3 regions of the Imbroritus primus genome follow, and region 1 is predicted to be linked to each of the others. Evidence: predicted binding sites of a transcription regulator. Region 1 holds the regulator's gene; each other region holds the start of a gene.
The links. The regulator HrcA, encoded in region 1, represses chaperone genes, less so after heat shock. The targets are predictions, from matches to a motif close to TTAGCACTCNNNNNNNNNGAGTGCTAA.
Positions count from the first base shown of each region.

Region 2: a site for HrcA is predicted at 2,289-2,315, ahead of rpoH (RNA polymerase sigma factor RpoH). Genes of this name have one in related genera too.
Region 3: a site for HrcA is predicted at 1,446-1,472, ahead of groES (co-chaperone GroES). Genes of this name have one in related genera too.

Region 1 is NZ_OZ201293.1:2,542,449-2,546,952, forward strand. It holds gene ACQ3C8_RS11680 (hypothetical protein) at 174-323, shown strand; gene ACQ3C8_RS11685 (RNA-binding S4 domain-containing protein) at 337-732, opposite strand; gene hemH (ferrochelatase) at 735-1,850, opposite strand; gene hrcA (heat-inducible transcriptional repressor HrcA) at 2,033-3,067, opposite strand; gene ACQ3C8_RS11700 (NAD kinase) at 3,172-4,083, shown strand; gene recN (DNA repair protein RecN) at 4,193-4,504, shown strand, end outside.
Region 2 is NZ_OZ201293.1:353,600-358,103, reverse strand. It holds gene ACQ3C8_RS01645 (ABC transporter ATP-binding protein) at 1-128, shown strand, start outside; gene ybiB (DNA-binding protein YbiB) at 217-1,179, shown strand; gene ACQ3C8_RS01635 (pirin family protein) at 1,229-2,119, opposite strand; gene rpoH (RNA polymerase sigma factor RpoH) at 2,363-3,289, shown strand; gene ACQ3C8_RS01625 (SCO family protein) at 3,437-4,030, opposite strand; gene ACQ3C8_RS01620 (heme o synthase) at 4,057-4,504, opposite strand, start outside.
Region 3 is NZ_OZ201293.1:637,815-642,318, forward strand. It holds gene ACQ3C8_RS02890 (MFS transporter) at 1-982, opposite strand, end outside; gene groES (co-chaperone GroES) at 1,562-1,852, shown strand; gene groL (chaperonin GroEL) at 1,885-3,531, shown strand; gene ACQ3C8_RS02905 (ankyrin repeat domain-containing protein) at 3,670-4,504, opposite strand, start outside.

The sequences.
Region 1 (4,504 bases):
CAAGGGCTCGGGCATATGATCGGCACGGCGCCGACAGAGTGTCCGCAGAAAACCCGCAAGGGTAGGCAAAAGTGATGTTCGAAACATCCCCTTACAACGCTTACCCGTCCTGCGTTGTGCGGGATTCGTCCACTTTTTAACATGGGCAGGACAGTTCAACAGAAAAACGAGCCATGAAACTGCCCTTGCTATCCCTCGCCCTCCTGGCCATCGTGGTTGCCGCCACGCTGGTGGTCGTGATGTCGGACACTGTTACGCCGCAGCACTCGGAATACGGCATCGGCCGGATCGCCGCCCGTCACCTGCTCAGCATCACATGGTAATGCCCGACACGGCTCAATCGCGCAACTGTGTCATCCGCCGCCGGTCGCGTTTGGTCGGTCGGCCCTGCAACTGCTCGGCCGGCTCGCGGTACAGCTTGCGCCGCTCCGCTTCGACGGCGCGGGCTGCGCGGCTCGCCTCGCTTTCCTGATACAGCGTCTGCGCCACCGGCGCCGAACCCCGGGCCGCTGGAATCCCGAGCACCTCAATCTCCCAACGCTGCTGATGTGCCACGATCACCAGGCGATCGCCGGGATGCACTTCCTTGGCGGGCTTGCAGGCCTGGCCGTTCAACTGGACATGCCCTTTGTCGACCGCCTCGGTGGCGAGCGAACGTGTCTTGAAAAAGCGCGCACACCACAGCCACTTGTCAACGCGCAAGCGGTTCTCGGGGTTGGTGCCGATCTGCATGGTCAGGCCGCCGCACCCCGCGCCTGGGCACGGCTGCGCTGGGCCTCCAGGGCATGCGGATGCGGCTCGGACAACGGCCAGCCCTGTAGGTGCGTCAGGGTCAGGTCGGCCAAGGCGGCGATCCAGGACGGCGCATCGTTCAGGCACGGAATGAAATGGAAGTCGCCCCCGCCGGCATGGCGGAATTCCTCGCGGCCTTCCATAGCGATCTCTTCGAGCGTTTCCAGGCAATCGGCCACGAAGCCCGGGCAGAACACGTCGACGCGCCCCGTACCAACGCGCCCCAGCTCGACGAGGGTCGGCGCGGTATAGGGCTGCAGCCACTCGGCCTTGCCGAAACGCGACTGGAACGTGATCAGGTATTGCCCCGGCTCCAGGCCAAGCGCCTCTCCCAGCAGGCGGCCGGTCTTCAGGCATTCGCAGTGGTAGGGATCGCCGAGTTCCAGCGTGCGGCGCGGTACGCCATGGAACGACAGCAACAGCTTGCCGCCAGCGCCAAAGTCAGGGCGGCCGTGCCGTTTCCAGTACTCGAGGACGCGGTCGCGCAACGCTTCGATGTAGCCCGGATGATCGTGGAAATGCTTGACGGCCCGCAGCTCCGGCTGATTGCGCATGGCGCTGAATACTTCCGTTACCGCATCGAAGGCCGTGGCCGTGGTGGTGCCCGAGTACTGCGGGTACAGCGGCAGCACCAGAATACGCTCCGCGCCCTGGCGGCGCAGCGCGTGGATCACGGAAGGAATCGACGGATTGCCATAGCGCATGGCACAGGCCACTGTCACTTCGTGTCCTGCAGCCGTCAGGTGCTGTTGCAGCGCATGCGCCTGGCGCTCGGTATGCACCAGCAGCGGCGAGCCGGTCATGTTGGCCTCGCGCAGCCAGACGCTCTCATACTTCTCTGCCGAGGCTCGCGAGCGGAACGGCAGGATGATCACATTGAGAATCACCGACCAGAGCGCGCGCGGAATCTCCACCACCCGTGGATCCGACAGGAATTGCTTGAGATAGCGACGGACCGCCTGTGGCGTGGGCGCGTCGGGCGTACCCAGATTGATCAGCAGGACCGCAGTCTTGCTGATCTGGCCGTGCTGGAATGGCGGTTCGGGAAGAAACGGCATGCGCGTCCGGATTCCTAGTTCAGTCAAACCATTATTCTAGCCCGTGATCGTGAGGACGCACGGCCGAAAAAACGCCGGAAGAACCACACTCGACATGAGCACAGCCGTTCCGGGCGCGATACAGGACCACAAAGGATGCACGGTAACCACAGGCACCTGCGCCGGATGCGGCGCAGTGCGCTCTAGGGATGGCTGAGGGCGCTGCTGAGCAGCCGCGCGGTGATGTCGACAATCGGAATGACACGCTCGTAGGCCATGCGCGTGGGACCGATGACACCAAGCGTACCGACGATCTGGCCATCGACCTCGTACGGTGCCGTGATGATGGCCATGTCCTCGTGCGGCACCAGTTCGCTTTCGCCGCCAATGAAGATCTGCACGCCTTCGGCCTTGCTGGAGACATCGAGCAACTGCAGCAGGCCGGTCTTGCGCTCGAACACGTCGAACAGGCGGCGCAGCTTGTCCATGCTGGAAGACAGGTCTTCCACGCCCAGCAGGTTGCGCTCACCGGAAATCACCACGTCGTCATCGCTGTCGGAGACCGCCCGGCTGCCCGCTTCCACCGCCGCCTGCATGAGCGTGCTCATGTCGGCGCGCAAGGCGTTGAGTTCGCCGCGCAGATGGTCGCGCACCTCGTCGAAGCGCATGCCGGCGTAATGACCGTTCAGGAAATTCGCCGCTTCCACCAGCTGGGACGGCGAGTAATGAATATCGGTCTGCAGGATGCGGTTCTGCACATCACCCTCGGGCGTCACGACGATCAGAAGGATACGGTCGTCCGACAGGCGGATGAATTCGATCTGCTTGAACGCCTGTGAGCGGCGCGGCGTCATAACGATGCCGGCGAACTGCGACAGGTTGGACAGCACTTGCGCGGCCGACGCGGCGGTGCGATGCGGTTCCAGCTGGTGGGCCTGGCGCTGTCCCTGGATCTCGCCGCTGATCATGCGCGCGAGGTCCACGTCATCGAGCGGACGTACCGACAGCATGGTGTCCACGAACAGGCGATAGCCGCGCGGGGTCGGCACGCGGCCGGCCGAGGTATGCGGGCTGACGATGAAACCCATTTCTTCCAGGTCCGCCATCACGTTGCGGATCGTGGCCGGCGACAGGTCCAGCCCCGAGTACTTCGAGAGGGTGCGTGACCCCACCGGCTGCCCCTCGGCGATATACCGTTCGATCAGGGTTTTGAGAAGAGTGTGAGCGCGCTGATCCATGATTCTTGATTTTACGCAAAATTCCCGGGTTCGTGCGGCTGGTGCGTGTAGCGAGTTCCTGCGAAGGCCCACCGTGCTGACAATCTTCATGGGCGTGTGGTCTAATGCCGGGCATGGCATCCAACCGGCTTTCCTTTCATACCGTCGCGCTTGTCGGCAAGTATTACGCCGCGGGCATCGCCGCCCCGCTGCAGGAGCTGGCTGCGTGCATTGCCAGCGCCGGGCACGAGGTGGTGTTCGAGCGCGAAACCGCCCTGAACATCGGCCTGCAGGCCTACCCGACCCTCACCCCGCAGGAAATCGGCCAGCAGGCCGACGTCGCGGTGGTGCTCGGCGGCGACGGCACCCTGCTGGGTATCGGCCGGCAACTGGCCGGGCACGACGTGCCCCTCATCGGGGTGAACCACGGCCGGCTCGGTTTCATGACAGACATTCCCCTGTCGGACATGCACAAGGTCGTACCGGAGATGCTCGCCGGCCACTACGACACCGAGCAGCGCACCCTGCTGCAAGCCCATGTGCAACGCGACGGCGAGACGATATTCTCGGCCCTGGCCTTCAACGACGTGGTGGTCAACCGTTCCGGCATTTCCGGCATGGTGGAACTGGCGGTCTCGGTGGACGGCAACTTCATGTACAACCAGCGTTCGGACGGCCTGATCGTGGCAACGCCGACCGGCTCGACGGCCTACGCGCTGTCGGCGGGCGGACCGATCCTGCACCCGACCCTGTCTGGACTGGTGCTGGTGCCGATCGCCCCGCACTCGCTGTCGAATCGCCCGATCGTGCTGCCGCATGAAGCGGAAGTGCTGATCGAGGTGTCGAGCGGACGCGACGCCAGCGTCAACTTCGACATGCAGTCGCTGACCTCGCTGCTGCCGGGCGACCAGATCGTGGTGCGCCGTGCGGTGCAGTCCGTCACCCTGCTGCACCCGGTCGGCTATAACTATTACGCCACGCTGCGGCAGAAGCTGCACTGGCACGAATTCCCGTCGGCCGAGGACAATCGCCTCTGAGCCGGGTATCCCGCAATGCTGACCTGAAGTGTTGAGTACCGATCCGACCTTCTGACTTGATGTTGTAACCCGAACGCGCCCAACCAACCGCTTCACGACCCCGACACCGATGCTGCGCAGCCTTTCCATCCGCGACTTCGTCATCGTGCAGGCACTGGACCTCGATTTCGCGGCCGGCTTTACCGTGTTCACCGGCGAGACCGGCGCCGGCAAGTCGATCCTGATCGATGCCCTGGCCCTGGCACTGGGTGCGCGCGGCGATGCCGGCGTGGTGCGCGAAGGCGCGGCCCGCGCCGACATCAGCGCCACGTTCTCGACCACACCTGCTGTTGATGCCTGGCTGGCAGACGCAGCGCTCAATGCAGCCCTGGACGCCGACGACTCCGGTACCCTGCTGCTGCGCCGTGTCATCGACAGCAAC
Region 2 (4,504 bases), 1.1 Mb from region 1:
TGCCCTTGCCGCGTCCGCGCGAGCGGGTGACGCTGGCCGATGATCCGGTCTACCTCGGCTGCCGCCATGCTGTGATCGATTTCCTGTATCACAAGCAGCGGCACCCGGTGCAGCAGGAAGCGGCGTAGGCCGCGCCCGGCGGGATCTGCACAGACAGCGCGGCGGAGCTGCGCTATCATCGGCAGTCCCGCTGTCCCGCCACCCTTGCGCTTCTCCATGATCACCGACGCCACTGCTTCCCTCCACGGATCTTTCTCCGCCGCCCGCTACATCAAGGAAATCGGCCGTGGGGTAAAAGGTGCGCGGCCGCTGCCGCGCGCCGATGTGGAGACCTTGTTCGAGGCGATGCTGCAGGGGCGCGTCAGCGATATCGAGCTGGGCGCCATCCTGATGGCTTATCGCATCAAGGGCGAAACGCCCGAGGAACTGGCGGGCATGCTCGACGCAGCGCATCGCCATTGCGCGCCGCTGGCACCCGTCGCAGGACGACGGGTGGTGGTCATCCCCAGCTACAACGGCGCTCGCAAGCAACCCAATCTGGTGCCGCTGCTGGCCCTGCTGCTGCAGCGTGCCGGGCTGCCCGTGCTGGTGCACGGCGTGCGGCACTTCGCGGGGCGCATCACCTCGCTGGAACTGTTCGACGCGCTGGGCCTGCCGCCCAGCCCCTCCGCATCCGCCGCGTCGGATGCGCTCGCGCGTGACGGCCTGGCCGTGCTGGCCATCGACACCCTCTCGCCGGCGCTCGACGGCCTGCTGGCGCGCCGCGAAGTGATCGGGCTGCGCAACTCGACGCATACGCTGGTGAAGATGCTGCAACCGGTCGGCGACCATGGGCCAGAAGCCGCATTGCAACTGGTGAGCTATACCCACCCCGAGTACCGGGACACCCTGAGCGCGCTCTTTGCGGCGCGCCCGGCGAATGTGCTGCTGACGCGCGGGACTGAGGGCGAAGCCGTCGCGGACGCACGGCGTGCGGGGCGCATTGAGCACCTCTGCGCCCGCCGGACCACGCTGCTGGCCAGCGGCGCGGAAGGCAGCGTCGCCGCCGTGCCCGCGCTACCGGCCGGAACCGATCAACAGGCAACGGTCGCCTACATCCGCGCCGTGCTGGCAGGCGAGGAACCGGTGCCCGAGCCCTTGGCCCAGCAGATCGAAGCCATCCGGCAAGCGGCCGCCTGAGACCGCGCAGTACGGTCCAGCACGTTCGCTTGCGGTGCCGGCGGCTCCGTCATGAGCCGTCAGCAGCCTGTTCCTTGCGCGGCAGCGGAATGCGCTCGGTTTCGCCCGGCACGTGTGGGAACGCATCCGCCTCCCAGCGCGCTTTGGCGGCCTCGATCAGTTCGCGCGCACTCGCCACGAAATTCCATTCAATGAAACGCCGGCCATCGGCAGGCGCGCCACCGACCAGCATCAGGCGCGCGCCGGTGCGAGCGCGCAGGGTGACCGTGCTGCCGGGCGTCAGGACGGCAAGATGATGCAGGGTGAGCGGCTCGCCTTCGATCTCGGCCTCGCCTTCGATCAGGTAGAGGCCGCGCTCCTCATGCTCCGGCGGGATCATCAGCGAAGCCCCGGCATCGAGGTTCAGTGCCGCGTACAGGGTTGGGCTGAAGACCTCGACCGGTGACCGGGCGCCAAACGCCGTACCCGCGATCACGGACACGCAAACACCGGGAAACGTCAGTTGCGGCAGGGTGGCTGCCGGATGATGCGCGAAGGCCGGCGCGATCCCCTCCAGGTCCTTGGGCAAAACTACCCAGGTCTGGACGCCATGCAGGCGGCTGCCGTCCGCCCGCAGAGCGGCGGGCGTACGCTCGGAGTGAACGATGCCTTCTCCGGCCGTCATCCAGTTCACGTCGCCGGGCCGGATGGTCTGCACCGAACCCAGGCTGTCACGGTGCTCGATCTCGCCCTCGAAGAGATAACTGACCGTCGCGAGACCGATATGCGGATGCGGGCGCACATCCATGCCTGCTTGCGGCGGCAACTCGACGGGCCCAAAATGATCAAAGAAAATGAAAGGGCCGACGGTCTGCGCAAGCGCACTGGGCAGCACACGGCGCACGGCAAAGGCGCCGATATCTCGGGTGTGGGGCTTCAACAAGTGCTTGAACGTTGACATGCATCCTCCTGGGGGCACCCTGCCACAGTACTCCGGTTTGGTGGCGAATTCGAGATTGGCCAGGCGGTAGGTGCCTGCAAGCGGCGTGCGAGGCGCTCCAGCGGCCTCATGGGCAATGAGTTCCGGAATCTCGATTGAAAGGAACTATTACCCCTCATCGCGGATCTTATTAGCACTCATGTTTCGAGAGTGCTAATATTGACCCAAGCTAGATCCCAGCAGTTTTTACACAAGGAGTCCCTCGTGAGTGTATCCGCACCTGTCGCGCTTTCTTACGACCGTGCCGCCCAGGGTTCCGCTCAGAAGGCGAACCCGCTCGCCGTCGCCTACACCGGCAATCTCGGCAATATCGACGCCTATATCCAGAGCGTCAACCGGATTCCGTTGCTGACGGCAGAAGAAGAGCAGCGTCTTGCCCGCGATTTTCGCGCCACCGGCGACCTCGACGCCGCCGGCCGGATGGTGATGTCGCACCTGCGGCTCGTGGTTTCCATTGCCCGCCAGTACCTTGGCTACGGCCTGCCCCACGCTGACCTGATCCAGGAAGGCAACATCGGCCTGATGAAGGCCGTGAAGCGCTTCGACCCCGAACAAGGTGTACGCCTGGTGTCGTACGCCATGCACTGGATCAAGGCCGAGATCCACGAGTACATCCTGAAGAACTGGCGCATGGTCAAGGTGGCGACCACCAAGGCGCAGCGCAAGCTGTTCTTCAATCTGCGCAGCCAGAAGACCAGCCTCAACACCCTGACGCCGGAGGAGATCGATGCCGTCGCCAAGGATCTGAATGTCAAGCGCGAAGACGTGATGGAAATGGAAACGCGCCTGTCGGGGGGCGACACAGCGCTAGAAGGTCACAGCGACGACGGTGAGGAATCGTTCGCGCCGATCGCCTACCTGGCTGACCATCACAATGAACCGACGCGCGTCATCGAGGCGCGCCAGCAGGACCGCATGCAGTCGACCGGACTGGAGCAGGCCCTGGAAACGCTCGACGGACGCAGCCGCCGCATCATCGAGGCACGCTGGCTGCACGTCAACGACGATGGCTCGGGTGGCTCGACGCTGCACGAACTGGCAGACGAATTCGGCGTGTCGGCCGAACGTATCCGCCAGATCGAAGTAGCGGCCATGAAGAAGATGAAGGGCGCGCTGGCGGAATACGCCTGACGGTCCTCCCGGGCACCGGGCCGGAAGGCTCCCGCGCCTGCGGGCCCGTTCTTGCACGGCAAAACGCCCGGCTCCTTACGGAGCCGGGCGTTTTTTCTTGCCATGGGATGACTCGCGGGCAGGCCCTGCCGCCCCCCACGCGTGCCGTTACAGCAGCTGCTTCAAATCGTGCACGATGGGGTCCGGCCCCTGGCCATGCTTGACGAACAGGCGCAGGTGGCCCTGCGGATCGAACACGTAGCTGCCGGCCGTGTGATCCATGGTGTAGCCGCCACCTTCCTGCGGCACCTTGGCGTAGTACACCTTGAAATCCGTCGCGAGCTTTTTCAGGGCAGCCTCATCGGCCGGACGCATGCCGAGGAAACGCTTATCGAAATGCGGCACGTACTGCGCCAGCAGTTCCTGCGTGTCGCGCTCGGGGTCGATGGTCACGAACAGCACCTGTACGCGGTCGGCATCGGGACCGAGCTTCTCCATCACCGTCGCCATTTCCGACATGGTGGACGGACAAACGTCCGGGCACTGGGTAAAGCCGAAGAACATCAGCACGGCCTTGCCCTTGAAATCCGCCAGCGTGCGCACCTTGCCGTGGTGATCGGTCAGGGTGAAATCCTTGCCGAATTCGGATCCGCCAGTGATGTCGATATTCTGGAACGATTGCTTGGGCTGTCCGCATGCGGCCAGCAACATCGCCGCAAGAAGGGCGAGCAGAAAGCGGAACAGCGGGCGGGAATCAGGCATGAAAAACATCACTCGACAGAAGGCCGCTAGGCGCGCGGCAGGTACTTGAAATAGTGATCCACCAGCAAGGCCGCGAACAGCAGCGACAGGTAGAGGATCGAGAACTTGAACATGCTGCGTGCCAGCGCATCCGAGTAGTTCTGGTACAAGCGCCACGCATACCACAGGAATCCCGCGCCAAGCAGCAGGGCCGACACCAGGTAGATGTAACCGCTCATGGCATAGACGAACGGCAGGATCGTCGCGGCGATCATGATCAAGGTGTACAGCAGGATATGCAGCAGGGTGAAGCGCTCGCCGTGCGTGACCGGCAGCATCGGCAGACCCGATTTCTCGTAGTCGGCACGCCGGTACAGTGCCAGCGCCCAGAAATGCGGCGGGGTCCAGGTGAAGATGATCAGCACCAGGAACCAGGCTTCGGCCGGTACCTCGTTCGTCACGGCCGCCCAGCCGAGCGCCGGCGGCATCGCGCCC
Region 3 (4,504 bases), 1.3 Mb from region 1:
GGTCCGCCCACGGACCGGAGAGCAGGGTGAAGATACCGAAGAACACCACGCCCGCGATCAGCATCAGCACGAAGGTGTTGTAGCTGTAGCCCAGGCCGGGCAATTGGCCGTTAGCGGGATCCACGGGCGCGCGGCCATAGCTGAGCGAGAACGTCGTCATCAGGTAGAAGAGCACGTAGGTCGCCAGCATGTAGAAGGTGCCCAGCACCAGTTCGCGCCAATGCTTGCGGACCACCTCGCCGAGCGGACGGCGGACCACCTTGCCGGTCTTCACGGCCTTGGTGAAGGCGGTGCTTTCCACCAGGCTCAGGCGTACCCACAGGCCGATCACGACCATCACCACCGAGAAGATGAACGGGATACGCCAGCCCCAGGCGAGGAAGGCCTCGGACGGACGCGAAGGATCATCGGACGGCAGCATCGCCGCGACGATCAGGAACAGGCCATTGGCGATGATGAAGCCGAGCGGCGCACCCAGTTGCGGGAAAGTGCCATACAGCGCGCGCTTGGCCTTGGGTGCGTTCTCGGTGGCCACCAGCGCGGCACCGGACCACTCGCCGCCAATCGCAAAACCTTGCGCCAGCCGCAGGACCACCAGCAGCAGCGGTGCCAGCCAGCCCACGCTTTCATAGGTCGGCAAAAAGCCGATCAGCACCGTGGCGATGCCCATGGTGAGCAGTGCCGCCACCAGCGTTGTCTTGCGGCCGACCTTGTCGCCCAGGTGGCCGAAATAGATCGCGCCGAGGGGGCGTGCAATCATCGCCGCGCCGAACACGGCGAACGATGCGAGCAGGGCGGTCGTCTCGTTGCCATGCGGGAAGAAGAGGTGCGGGAAGACCAGCACGGCGGCGGTGGCGTAGACGTAGAAATCGTAGAACTCGATTGTCGTCCCGACCAGGCTGGCGATGATGACGCGCGCGGGACGGTTCGCGGGCGCCGACGCAACGGGTTGCGCAGAGGAAGCGGTGGAGGTTTGAGACATGATGTATTGAGAAAGGTCTGGGCCGGGCGGCCTCCGGAGCGTCAGCGCATAGTGGCGCCATCGGCGTGATGCGTATCCGGGGCAGAGAGGGGTGCCGGGGCATGTCTCCCGGCGCAGGCGAAAACCGACTGATAGAAGTGCGGTGGAAGCCGCATCGAGGCGGGGAGAGCCCCGCCGGGGGAAATGTACGCCGGCGCACTCTCATGCAGGCGATGCGGGATTGTACTGCAACCGTCGTGATCCGGTTTGGGTGCGACTGTCTAATCGCGTTGCCCGGCCTGGGGCGGCGGTCGTACAGACGGTAGGCCGGCGACACTGCTTGCCGGTGTCGGTGGTTTTGCCAGAGGCGCTGGCAGGAGTGCGGAGGCTGTGCCCTACTGGTTTTCCCTAGGCTGCCGCCGTTGTCGCCCCAACAAAATTTGGCAATGGCGCGCCTTGAAAATGTCATGCCCCACCCCTATACTTAGCACTCGTTCGGGGTGAGTGCTAACAGCGCATCCCGGCGCTTTCGAATTCTGCTGGCCGTCCAAGCTGGCGGCTAAATGTGAACACATACTCACTTTGTATAGAGGAGTTCGTATGAATCTGCGTCCTTTGCACGATCGCGTGATCGTCAAGCGTCTCGAGCAAGAAACCAAGACGGCTTCCGGCCTGATCATTCCGGATGCGGCTGCTGAAAAGCCGGATCAGGGCGAAGTCGTGGCCGTCGGCCCGGGCAAGAAGGATGACAGCGGCAAGAACATTGCCCTGGATGTGAAGGTGGGTGACCGTGTGCTGTTCGGCAAGTATGCCGGCCAGGCTGTCAAGGTCGATGGCCAGGAGCTGCTGGTCATGCGCGAAGAAGACCTGATGGCTGTGGTCCAGGCCTAAGCTTTCTCTCAACGTAACCGGAGATACAGAACATGGCAGCAAAAGACGTCGTATTTGGAGATTCCGCCCGCGCCAAGATGGTCGAGGGCGTCAACATCCTGGCCAACGCGGTCAAGGTGACCCTGGGCCCGAAGGGCCGCAACGTGGTGCTCGAGCGCAGCTTCGGCGGCCCGACCGTGACCAAGGACGGTGTGTCCGTGGCCAAGGAAATCGAGCTGAAGGACAAGCTCCAGAACATGGGCGCGCAGATGGTCAAGGAAGTGGCTTCCAAGACCAGCGACAACGCCGGTGACGGTACCACCACCGCAACCGTGCTGGCCCAGTCGATCGTGAAGGAAGGCATGAAGTTCGTGGCCGCCGGCATGAACCCGATGGACCTCAAGCGCGGCATCGACAAGGCCGTTGCAGCCGCTGTCGAAGAGCTGAAGAAGATCAGCAAGCCGACCACCACCAGCAAGGAAATCGCTCAGGTTGGTTCGATTTCGGCCAACAGCGAAACCTCGATCGGCGACCGCATCGCTGAAGCCATGGACAAGGTTGGCAAGGAAGGCGTGATCACCGTCGAAGACGGCAAGTCGCTGGCCGACGAACTCGAAGTCGTGGAAGGCATGCAGTTCGACCGCGGCTACCTGTCGCCGTACTTCATCAACAATCCGGAAAAGCAGGTTGTTGCCCTGGAGAACCCGTTTGTCCTGCTGTTCGACAAGAAGATCTCGAACATTCGTGACCTCCTGCCGGTGCTCGAGCAAGTCGCCAAGGCTGGCCGTCCGCTGCTGATCATCGCTGAAGACGTGGAAGGCGAAGCCCTCGCCACGCTGGTGGTCAACAACATCCGTGGCATCCTGAAGACCTGCGCCGTCAAGGCTCCGGGCTTTGGCGACCGCCGCAAGGCCATGCTGGAAGACATCGCCATCCTGACCGGCGGTGCCGTGATCGCTGAAGAAGTCGGCCTGACCCTCGAAAAGGCAACCCTGGAGCACCTCGGCCAGGCCAAGCGTATCGAAGTGGGCAAGGAAAACACCATCATCATCGACGGCGCAGGCGATGCCTCGCAGATCGAAGGCCGTGTCAAGCAGATCCGCGCCCAGATCGAAGAAGCGACCAGCGACTACGACCGTGAAAAGCTGCAAGAGCGCGTGGCCAAGCTGGCCGGCGGTGTTGCCGTGATCAAGGTTGGTGCTGCCACCGAAGTCGAAATGAAGGAAAAGAAAGCACGCGTGGAAGACGCGCTGCACGCCACCCGCGCTGCCGTGGAAGAAGGCATCGTCCCGGGCGGTGGTGTGGCCCTGCTGCGTGCCCGTGCCGCGATCGCCGGCCTGGCTGGCGACAACGCCGACCAGAACGCCGGTATCAAGATCGTGCTGCGCGCCATGGAAGAGCCGCTGCGCCAGATCGTGACCAACGCCGGTGAAGAAGCTTCGGTCGTCGTGTCGAAGGTCATCGAAGGCAAGGGCAACTACGGCTACAACGCCGCCTCGGGCGAGTACGGCGACATGGTCGAAATGGGCGTGCTGGATCCGACCAAGGTGACCCGCACCGCGCTGCAGAACGCCGCGTCGGTCGCATCGCTGATGCTGACCACCGACTGCGCCGTGTGCGAAGCACCGAAGGACGAGTCCGCTGCTCCGGCAATGCCGGGCGGCATGGGCGACATGGGTGGCATGGGCGGCATGATGTAATCTGCCGGACCATCGGTCCTGCCGGGCTTCGGCCCGGTGTGCCATCAACCCCGTGATGCGTGAGCATCACGGGGTTTTTCGTTCTGGGGCTGGCTGGAGCATGGTGCGCTCGTGCGTGCCAACATCACGGCACGGCTGTCAGCACATCTGCGGCAGCGATTGCGGAGCGGGATGGGCGGCGGCCATTGCGGTCACGTCCTGGGCAGGCCTATGCAGGTGGGCGAGATCTGCGCCATGTTCCAGCAAGAGCATCACCAGTTCGGCGCAATCTCCGGCCGCCCGCAGCGGCGTGAGACCTTTTGCATCCGGCTGGTTGACCGAGCTGCCCGCACCTTTGGCGAGCAGCATCCGCACAAGCTCCACACGTCCGCTGCGCACTGCCATCAGCAGAGGTGTTGCACCATCGCGCGGATCGGGGCGGTTGAGGGCCGCCGCATCGCCATACGGCAGCAGCAGCTGCACGATCTCGGTGGCGCCGGCTGCGATGGCGGCGCGCAGCGGCGTGATGCCATCGTAATCAGCCTGCTCGAGCGAGGCATCCGCGCCCATGATCAGCAGGGCACGGACCACGCCCGGCTGTGCGCTGCGCACGGCGGTGAGCAGTGGCGTGGCGCCGGTGCGGTCGGTCTCGTTCAGTGAAGCTTCAGCGCCGCGCCGTAGCAGGGCAGTCACGAGCGGCACGCTGTGCAACGCAATGGCGGTGGCCAGCGGGGTGGTGCCGCTACGGTCGGGACAGTTGAGCGTCTGCCGGGGCAGGTGGTTGAGCAGCGCCGGAAAGTCGTTGCGGTAGCACGTGGCAAGCCGCTCAATGCCGGCGCGCAGGTGCAGGCGCAGCGGGAAGGCCATGCCCTCCTGATCGAGAAAGCCGTTGAACAGGCCGCTTTGCAGCAACCTGTTGAGGGCGATGACGCGTGCGTCGTCCGGGCCGTAGCATTCGCCTGACGCCAGCATCTGCGTTACCAGCGACTCCAGC